DNA from 2 places in the Akkermansia sp. RCC_12PD genome. Region 2 is predicted to be linked to the other one. Evidence: riboswitches for the same ligand, from Rfam matches in the RefSeq annotation. Region 2 holds a riboswitch; the other holds the start of a gene.
What was found. Region 2 has a riboswitch for cobalamin ahead of V3C20_RS00260 (TonB-dependent receptor). Riboswitches for the same ligand answer to the same signal wherever they lie in the genome.

Region 1: another riboswitch for cobalamin. It lies ahead of V3C20_RS05505 (ribonucleoside triphosphate reductase); the one in region 2 lies ahead of V3C20_RS00260 (TonB-dependent receptor).

Annotation. Positions count from the first base shown of each region.
Region 1 covers NZ_CP143889.1:1,321,757-1,326,722, forward strand. The annotation lists gene V3C20_RS05490 (aspartate:alanine exchanger family transporter) at 1-361, opposite strand, end outside; gene V3C20_RS05495 (anaerobic ribonucleoside-triphosphate reductase activating protein) at 373-1,089, opposite strand; gene nrdD (anaerobic ribonucleoside-triphosphate reductase) at 1,116-1,310, opposite strand; gene V3C20_RS05505 (ribonucleoside triphosphate reductase) at 1,360-3,456, opposite strand; cobalamin riboswitch at 3,606-3,790, opposite strand; gene V3C20_RS05510 (glycoside hydrolase family 88 protein) at 4,222-4,966, shown strand, end outside.
Region 2 covers NZ_CP143889.1:71,146-76,111, reverse strand. The annotation lists gene V3C20_RS00270 (cobyric acid synthase) at 1-1,251, opposite strand, end outside; gene V3C20_RS00265 (hypothetical protein) at 1,248-1,808, opposite strand; cobalamin riboswitch at 2,325-2,461, shown strand; gene V3C20_RS00260 (TonB-dependent receptor) at 2,498-4,504, shown strand; gene V3C20_RS00255 (ABC transporter substrate-binding protein) at 4,654-4,966, shown strand, end outside.

The sequences.
Region 1 (4,966 bases), 1.3 Mb from region 2:
CGAAGATGCCGGAGGAAATACCCGCGGGCACATTGAACCAGATGCCGCACAGGCAGGTGAACAGAGCGGAAACGCCCACAATTACGGCGGACATCACGGCCAGTTTGCTGCCCTGCTTGGCGATGGCGGAAAAGAAGCGGTTGCCTGCGCTCAGCCCCACGCAGTACACGAAGAGCGCCAGGCCAAGCTGCCCCACTCCATTGGGAATGGCCAACCGGTAGTGGCCGGCGGCAAGCGCCACGAAGAGCACGCCGGAAAGGCCGAGGTTGAGGCCGTATATTTTAATGCTGCCAAGGGCGATGCCGAAGAAGATGATTCCGAAAAGGACCAGGGTATTGTGGTTGAGCAGGATGTCGAACATGTGGAGCGGTATCAGTTTCTTCCGTTGCCGAGGTCGAAGTTGCGGAATTGGACGGGGAGGGAGGATGAATCCACCCTGCTCCGGTCAAACGGGCGGTCCGGCGTGGGGAGAGAGTTGAGCGTTTGTGTGGTCTGGTAAAAATTTTGCACGAAGTAGTTGCCTTCATAACCCCGCTTTGTCAAGTCGCGTATGATGGTGTTGACGTGATCTTCCGTCAACAGGTCCGGGTGCACGGTCGTTCTGACTTCGAAAGGGATTTTTGAGGCAATCAGATAGTCCAGCGTTCTGGAAAAGAACGGAAACAGGCCGGGCCTTCCCGTGATAGCGCCGTATTGTTCGGCGGGGGCCTTGTAGTCCAGGGCAATGTAGTCGCAAAGCCCTTTTTCCACCAGGGTTTCCACGACGGAGGGCCGCGTTCCGTTGGTGTCTATTTTGATGGCGAAGCCGAGTTGCCGGATTTCACGGCAGATGGGAATAAGGTCGGGACACAGCGTGCATTCGCCTCCGGACAGGACCACTCCGTCCAGAAATCCCACCCGATCTCTGAGGAAATCGAGGTAGTCCGTTCGTCCGCCGGTTCCGGAGGCCGCATTTTTAACCAGGGAGACGTTGTAACAGTACTGACAAAACAGATTACAGCCTCCCAGCCAGAAGATGCAGGCCACCTTGTTGGGAAAGTCCAGCAAGGTGAGCGGCGTGATGTCCGCTATGCCCCGACCCGTTCCCATTGACTTCGCATATGTTATTGGGAAAATTAACGTGGCTGTTCCGTACGAGGGGAACAGTTGCAGGGAGCGTCCGGTTCAACGAAGTGGACGCGGTCATGGAATTCGCCCTGCTTGCCGGCATTGAAGGTTTCCACGGGGCGGTGGTAGCCCATGACGCGCGTGTACACGGTGCAGCGGGTGCGGTCCTGGGCGTATTTGCTTAGTATTTCCTGTTTGGTCATTGTTGTTTTGATGGTTGGATTGAAATGAGGCGGCCGGTTGAAAAGGCGGTTATTCGTGTCTGTGAAGGCGGAGCAGCTCCTCGTCGCAGAAGGGACAGTACTGGTGCTCCCCGCGCAGATAGCCGTGTTTCTCGCAGACGGAAAAAAGCGGGGTGACGGTCAGGTACGGCATGCGGAAACGGGTCAGCACTTTGCGGACGATGTCCCGGCAGGCTTCCGGAGAACTGATGGCTTCATTCATGTACATGTGAAAGACGGTTCCGCCGGTGTAGCAGCACTGGAGTTCGTCCTGGAGCTGGAGTGCCCGGAACAAGTCGCTCGTATGGCCCACGGGGAGCTGGGAACTGTTGGTGTAATAGCGCTGGCCCACGGGGCCCGCCTGGATGATGTCCGGGTAGCGTTTCTGGTCCTCCCGGGCGAAGCGGTGCGTGGTGCCTTCCGCGGGCGTGGCTTCCAGGTTGTAGAGGTTGCCCGTTTCCTCCTGGTATTCCTGCATGCGGAGGCGGATGAACTCCAGGATTTCTTCCGCGAACTTTCTGCCTTCTTCCGTGGTGATATCCATGGTGTCATTGGAGAAGTTGCGCAGCAGTTCGTTCATGCCGTTGACGCCGATGGTGGAAAAGTGGTTGCGGAAGGTGGGCAGGTAGCGCCTGGTGTAGGGGTACAGGCCGCGGTCATACATTTCCTGAACGAAAGCACGCTTTTTTTCCAGGCAGGATTTGGCCAGGTCCAGCAGTTCCCCCAGCCGTGCGAACAGAGCTTCCCGGTTCTGTTTGAAAAGGTAGCCCAGGCGCGCCAGGTTGATGGTCACCACTCCGATGGAACCGGTCATTTCCGCGGAGCCGAACAGGCCGCCGCCGCGCTTGAGCAGTTCCCGCAGGTCCAGCTGGAGGCGGCAGCACATGGAACGCACGGCGTCCGGCTTGTAGGCCCGTTCGTCAGGCACGCGTTCCCCGTTTTCATTGACAGTGTACTGGCTGCCGATGAAGTTCTGGAAGTAGGAGGAGCCTATCTTGGCAGCATTTTCAAACAGGAGCGGGACGTTTTCCCCTTCCCAGTCGAAGTCTTCCGTGATGTTGACCGTGGGAATGGGGAACGTGAAGGGCTGCCCCGTGCTGTCGCCTTCCGTGAGCACTTCATAGAAGGCCTTGTTGATCAGGTTCATTTCCTTCTGGAAGTGCTTGTAGGTCAATTCAGTCAGACTGTTCACCCCGCGTTCCTTCGCTAGGAGGAGCAGGGCGGGGTCTTCCACTCCTTCAAACAGGTGTTCTCCGCCACTGAAAGGGGCCTGGTCCTGAAGGTCGCGCGGAACAGTCCAGTCGATCGTTACGTTGGTGAAGGGGGACTGCCCCCAGCGGGAAGGTACATTCAGGTTGTACACGAAGCTGCGGATGTCCTTCTTGATGCGGGTGAAGTCCGCCTGGTCCTTGAAAACGTAAGGGGCCAGGAAAGTATCAAAGGAGCTGAACGCCTGGGCTCCGGCCCATTCGCTCTGCAGAATGCCCAGGAAATTGGCCATCTGGCCCAGGGCTTCCCGGAAGTGGCGGGGAGGCCGGCTGTTTACGCGGCTGCGCACGCCGTTGAACCCTTCATTCAGAAGGTTGCGCAGGCTCCAGCCCGCGCAGTAGCCCGTCAGGCAGTCCAGGTCGTGAATGTGGTAGTCCCCTTCCCGATGGGCGGTGCCTTCCCGTGCGGAATAGACTTGGTCCAGCCAATAGTTGGCGATCACCTTGCCAGCGGTGTTGTTGATCAGCCCGGCATTGGAATATGTGGTGTTGGAGTTGGCGGCGATGCGCCAGTCGCTCTGGCCGATGTATTCCTCCACCGTCAGCTTGCAGTCCACATACGTATTGCCGGAATACAGGCCGGCAATCTGTTCGCGCTGCATCTTGTGCAGGAAGCGGTAGGTGATGAAAGCCTTGGCGGTTTCAAAATATCCGCAGCGGAACAGAGCCCGTTCAATCAGGTCCTGGATTTCCTCCACGGTTGCGTTGTCCTGGTGGCCCAGCTTGGCCTCCACCTCTTCATAAATGGCGCGGTTGTAAACAGTGCCGGAACTGTGGAACGCCTTTTTAATGGCTTCCTCGATCTTGTAGCCCTGATATGGTTCCTTCTTTCCGGAACGTTTGATGATGCTTGTCGCCATGGTGATGTCTCGCTTGAAAGGATGATGACCGCTCATCCGCGAGCCTGGCACAAGCCTGGAAAATCATAAGCAGGGGAAGCCGCGTGCAGCCCGTCTGGAAAGCGGTACACGAGGAAACCTGTGCGTATGTTCATCCTGTCCGCGGGATGGGAGATACGGCAGCATCAGGTCGTCTTCTGGCTCCCGGTGCGACATGTGATGGAGACTTCCCGATTAACTGGCAATCAGTGTCCGGTCCATCGTCTACCGGTTACAGCGGCGCGTCCGCGACGGATTTTCACCGTCTTCCGTTACCTGCGCTGAAATGCAATGAACCATAGAACATATAGGGCTGCAAGGAAAATGTGCAAATAATGTATTAAATATTTTTATTATACAACATATTGTATAATATTGGAAGCGGATGATTGAAAATACGGCATCCGCCTTCGTCATGACACCATATGTGCCCGGAAGGGCTTCCCTGAGGACGGCATGAGAAAATGGATCAAAAATTACGGGTTCTTTGTTTTACTTTTGTCTTGCCTGATCCGTCCGGGTTATGCATATCAACTGATTGGACGGCGCCATCAAACTTCTGCGTTTATCATTCAAACGCTATCATTAAAGGGGTAAAACGATTCTGCGGGATTATTTCATATAATTCCGAAAAATGATTAAGGAAGAAATTTTAAAACTGGTTTGTTTGTATATATGAGTATGCAAGGATTTTCTTTCTCATTCAACAGGCTGCAACAAAGCATACTGGTTCTGTTTCTGTTCTTTTTGTCCGTATTCAGAGTTGCTTCCGGCGCTCCTGCGGACTGGAAGGAAAAAACCATCAAGGAAAATCTTGAACTTGTAGCAGCCTGGCAGATAGCCCATCCTGTCAAGCGTTCCCATTTGCATTGGACCTATGGGGCATTTTATTCCGGCCTGATGCAGTATGCCCTGGCCAATCCGCAGAGCATGAAGCTTCAAACCGTGAGGACGGTCGGGGAAGGCAGCCAATGGGGCATTCTGAAACGGCCTTACCATGCGGATGACCATGCGATCGGCCATGCCTGGATGGAAATGGCCATGGAGGATGAAAACCCCGCCGCCGCCGAAAAGATCCGGGCCGTTCTGGATAAGGTGATGGCCCGGCCCTCTTCCGCTTCCCTTGAATTCCAGACGCCCGGATGCCAGGACCGCTGGTGCTGGTCGGACGCCCTGTTCATGGCGCCCCCCGTATTCGCGAAGCTGGCGGCCTATACCGGGGACCGCCGGTATCTGGAGTTCATGGACCGGGAATACAAGGCCGCATACGATTATTTGTTCGATAAGAAGGAAGGCCTGTTTTACCGGGATTCCCGCTACTTCACCATTCCGGCGGCCAACGGGAAAAAGATGTTCTGGAGCCGCGGAAACGGCTGGGTAATTGCCGGACTGCCGATGATTCTGCAGGACATGCCGCAGGACTGGCCCACACGTCACTTTTACGTGGACCTGCTCAAGCGCATGGCGGCGGCATTGAAGAAATGCCAGTCTC
Region 2 (4,966 bases):
GAGGGCCATGTTCTGCGCCTTGAAGGGGGCCACGCTGAAGCCGTCCTGATGGAAGATGCGGCAGAGGGCCGCCGTCAGCACGCTTTTGCCCGCATCGGAACAGGTGCCCTGAATCATCAGCGCCGGCTTGGGGGGCCTGCGCAGGATGGCGGGAGCATGTTTGTCCAGTTCCACGCGAAGCGCCCGTTCCAGAAGTTCGTGTTCTTCCGGAGTCCGGACTCCGGCGCGGAACCAGCCGCCCGTTTCCAGGCCCGGATAATTGGAGCAGTCCCTGACGGCAATGCCGTGTTTTTTCAGCAGCAGGGGAGCCAGGCCGGAAGGAGCGCCGGAAAGGCGGAAGAGAAGGAAGTTGGCGCAGGAAGGCAGAACGGCAGCTCCCGGCAGCGCGGACAATCTGCGGAACAGGTCTTCCCGGCGCGCCCGGTTCAGAGTGCGTTCCTGTTCCGCCCAGGAAGAGGGCTGTTTCAGGATGGCCCGCACCGCCGCCGCTGCGAAGACATTCACATTCCACGCGGGAAGATTTTTCCGCAGCCGTTCCGCCAGAAGGGCGCAGCTTACGGCAAAACCGCAGCGGACGCCCGCCATGCCGTAGAATTTGGTCAGGGAGCGCAGAATAACGAGGTTGGGAAGGGTTGCCGCGTCAGGAAGGAGGGATTCTTTCCCTCCTGTATAGTCAATGAATGATTCGTCCAGAATCCAGACGGTTCCGGGGTTTTCTTTTATTGTCTGAAACAGCTCCTTTTTATCCAGCAGGCCGCCGGACGGATTGCAGGGATTGGCCAGGAAGACGGCAGTTTCCTGTTCTTCCCCTTCATGATTTGTTCCGGCGCGTTCCGCCAGAGCGGCCAGAGAGGGAGTAAAAGACGTTTTCTCTCCGGAAGGAACGGAGTCAATTTCCACTCCGTGGCACAGGCAGGCCAGCCTGTATTCGGAAAAGGCAGGTTCCGGAATGACGGCACGTTTCAGGTTCAGGGCGCGGGGAAGGGCATGAATCAGCTCGTTGGCCCCGTTTCCGAAGACGAAGCATTCCGGAAGCAGACCGTAGTGCAAGGCGGCTTTTTCTCTCAGTTCCTGCATGTCCGGAGAAGGGTAGGGCGTGACGCCGTTCATGGCGCGCCACAGGGCGGACGTGATGAATTCCGGGGGGCCTTCCGGTCTCAGGTTGACGCTGAAGTCCAGAATGTCGCGTTCGGGGCGCCGGGCATCCGCCGCCAGGGATTTCAGGTTTCCTCCGTGTGAAAAGTCGTTCATGCCGTTGTTGTTAAAGCTGTATGGCCTGCGTGTGGAACCAGCAGGGCCGCCGCCTGCTGCGGGGAAAGACGGGTGGTGTCTATCTCCAGGTCGTAAAAGAGCCCTTCATGAATGGACGTGTGCTGCCGCAGGACGTGGAAGACATCCGCTTTCCGGTCCGTGCGGGCATGTTCCCGGCGGACCAGTTCTTCCACGTCGCAGGCGACTTTCACAAGGAGCAGTTTCGCTCCCCCGCATTGGCTCCGGAGTTCCTCCGTCCAGTCCGGAGATTCTCCGATCACATGGTCCACCAGAACGAAGGGCGCGTGCAGGGAGGCCCGGAATACGGTTTCATGAAAAGACCGGACGAGTTCCGGTCCTGTCTTGCGGACGGCGTGGATCAGATGCATGCCGCCCATTCCGTTGGCATCCAGGAAATCATCCACGGAAAGGAGGACGGAGCCGGCAGGAAGCAGGGACAGCAGTGCCTTGCACAGGCTGGTTTTGCCGGAACTGGAAGCCCCGTTGAAGATAAAGATGCGCCCGGGATGTTGAAAAGGGGACGGAGGGCGGATCATGGGCACATCATGTTCCGGCGGGGAATGCAATGACAAGACAAAAATGGCGGTGCGGTTCCGGAGGCTTTCTGGGTTTGCCGGGTAAAAAGGGAATGGGAAATTGTCCGTTTGTCCATGCGCGGAACAGAGAGAAATGCTCCTCCGTGTTCCGGAAGGGATTGAGCAGCGGGACTGGAGATTTCCATTCCGGGCAGAGATGGGGCGGAAAAAATGATGGAAGATGTGGCCGCCCAAAAGATGCTCCTGTTTTTTCATCAGTGGAACGTAAAAGTTTTTTAGCCGCTGGAATTCCTTTTCTTTATATTTGATTTGGAAAATAAGTTATTTATAATCAATTATTAATTTTTTGTCTTCCGGGCTTCCCTGGAAGAAACGTCTTACGGAGGAGGCAGGCCGGCCAGAAGAGGCAAGATTCCGGGAAAATCCATCCAGTGACGAAATGTTCAAAGAAAATTTTTTTTGTCTTGTCATGGTGGGGGCTTTGGTATTTCATCCATCCCATGAGCCCTTATGGGAAGGGCTACAGACCTCAGGGACGCCCGTAGCCGGGCAGGAAATAGATGGGGAATACCGGTGCAAATCCGGAGCGGTACCGCCACTGTAAGCAGAATATCCTGCAAGCCAGAAAACCAGCCTCAGGGGGTTGTCCAAACTGTCCGGCGAGTTACCGGACGTAAGGCGTTACAACCATGCTTTATACCAAGAAAGCCCTTCAGATGGGCGCTATTGCCGTTGGCCTTGCCGCGTTTGCGGGCCAGTCCTCTCTTGCAGAATCCGTCAACAAGGAAGACGCCAAGCCCGTCGCCAGGACGGAAACCATGCAGGTCATGCCTGAACTGACCATGGCGTCCCACTTCGTGGGCGTGCCGTACAACCGTTCCGGCGTTTCCGTTTCCGTGATCAATCCGGAAGAATTCCAGAAAGAAGGAATTGAAACTCTGACGGGAGCTCTTTCCCAGACGCCCGGCGTGTTCACGCTGGACGGCGGCGGCACCTGGCAGCGCGGTTCCGTGAGCAACACCGTCATCCGCGGAATGAACAAGGATACCTACACCCTGACGATGGTTGACGGCATGCGCATCAGCGATGTCAACATGTCCGGCAACAAGCTGCTGGGCATCACCAATCTCTTTACGGTGGGCAATGTGGAAGTGGTGAAGGGCGCCCAGGGCGCCGTGTTCGGTTCCGGAGCCATTGGCGGCGTAGTTGCCATGGATACGCCGGAAGGGGAAGGCGACCCGGTGACGAGAATTTTTGCGGAGGCCGGTTCCTTTGGAACGTTCAACAGCTACGTGACGTCTTCCGGCAAGATCAAGAAATTGTCCTACTTTGTGGGCGTGGGTTTTGAAACCACGGAAAACGATCCCACGATTTATGATTCCATTTATGACAACAGGACGGGCATGAACGATTTCCGCCAGTGGCAGGAAGCTTTGCGCCTGGGTTATGACGTCAACGACAAGGTGAAGCTCAGCTTTACCTACCGACGCCTGGACTCCTATTTTGAATATCCCACTCCGTATGTGGATTACAATCAGTGGCCCGCCGTGCCGGACTCCCACCTGTACAATACGGAAGACAAAAACCGCAGCAACCTGATCACCGGCCGCGTGGATGCGGAACTCAGCAAGTTGTGGTCCACCAGCTTCATGGTGGGACATTACAACATGAATTATTCCACCCACACGCCGGAATACGACTTCCAGCCCAACGTGATGCGGAACCGCCGTTTCCAGACGGAATGGCGCAATGCACTCACCTGGAACAAGCAGTGGACGACGATCGCCGGGATGGCTTGGGACCGATCCGCCTACACGAGCGAAAACAATTACGTGTCCAAGGACGAATGGCAAAGCACGCTGGCGTTTTTCGCGGAACAGATGTGGGCCCCCACGGACAATTTTGACGCCAGCGTGGCATTGCGTCTGGAGCATGATTCCGTGTGGAACAACCATTTCACCTGGCGCTATTCCAATTCCTGGAAGGTGACGGGCAAGGATTCCCCCACCCGCATTTTCGGTTCCGTGGGTTCCGGCTTCCGGGCTCCCACGTATTTTGAGCAGTATGCCGCCAATTACGGCTACGTAGGCAATCCCGATCTGGACATTTCCAAGTCCCTGGGCGGCGACCTGGGCGTGGAACAGCGCCTGGCGGACAACCATTACGCTTCCGTGACGGGGTTCTGGACCCGCATCAATGATGAAATCGGCACTAGGTCCGTAGGTACCTGGCCGGATTCCTACACCACGTACGCGAATTATTCCCATGCCACCTCCTACGGTGTGGAAGTCGCCTTCAAGGGACAGTTCAAGGATGCCTGGAACAGCGGCTATTACGCCAATTACACGTTCACGATGCCCAAGCGCGATTCCATCGGCAGTTACGAAACCCGCCAGATGGCCAACACCGCCCGCCACACCATCAATGCGGAAATCCACACTTCCCCGCTTGAGAAACTGACGGTAGGCTTTGGCGTGACGTCCGCAATGGGCCGCACGGACTACAACTACGCCCGCCTGGACAATTTCTTCACGGCGCGCGTGTTCGCCAGGTACCAAGTTACGGACAACGTAGCCCTACATGTGCGCGTGGAAAACCTGTTCGATCAGAATTTCATCATCACGAACGACTACAACTTTGGTCCCCGCCAGGCCCGCGGACTGGGCGTCTTCGGCGGTGTGACGGTCGAATTCTAAACTCTCTCCAGCGTTAATTGTTGATTGCACCCCCATCTTCCGTTTTGCGGACTGTTTCAGGCGAAGGAAACTGTTCCGGGCGGAGGATGGGGATTTTCTTTTTCATTAGGACCGGATATAGGTTAAAAGAGGGCGGGTAATCGTTGATCGTGTTTCGCTGGCTGTCCATTCTGGGGGCATTGCTCCTGGCCGTGTTCATAGGGGGGGTGTTTTACTTCTCCCACCGGGAATCCGCGGTCTGGAACGAGGGGGCCGGGAATACCGACGACCGGGGGATGCCGGCTGTGTTTGACGGATTTGTAGAACGCTGGAACAGGTCCGTGGAAAGGGAACTGCTCCGGGAACTGGCGGGAGGGGAGCAACAGAAAGAACTGCTGGCCGTTTCCCGCGGGGAAGGCGACGGCCGCCGTCTGGCGGAACGTGCGCGTTCCGTGGAGCGCCTCAGGAGAAGGCTGGAGCAGG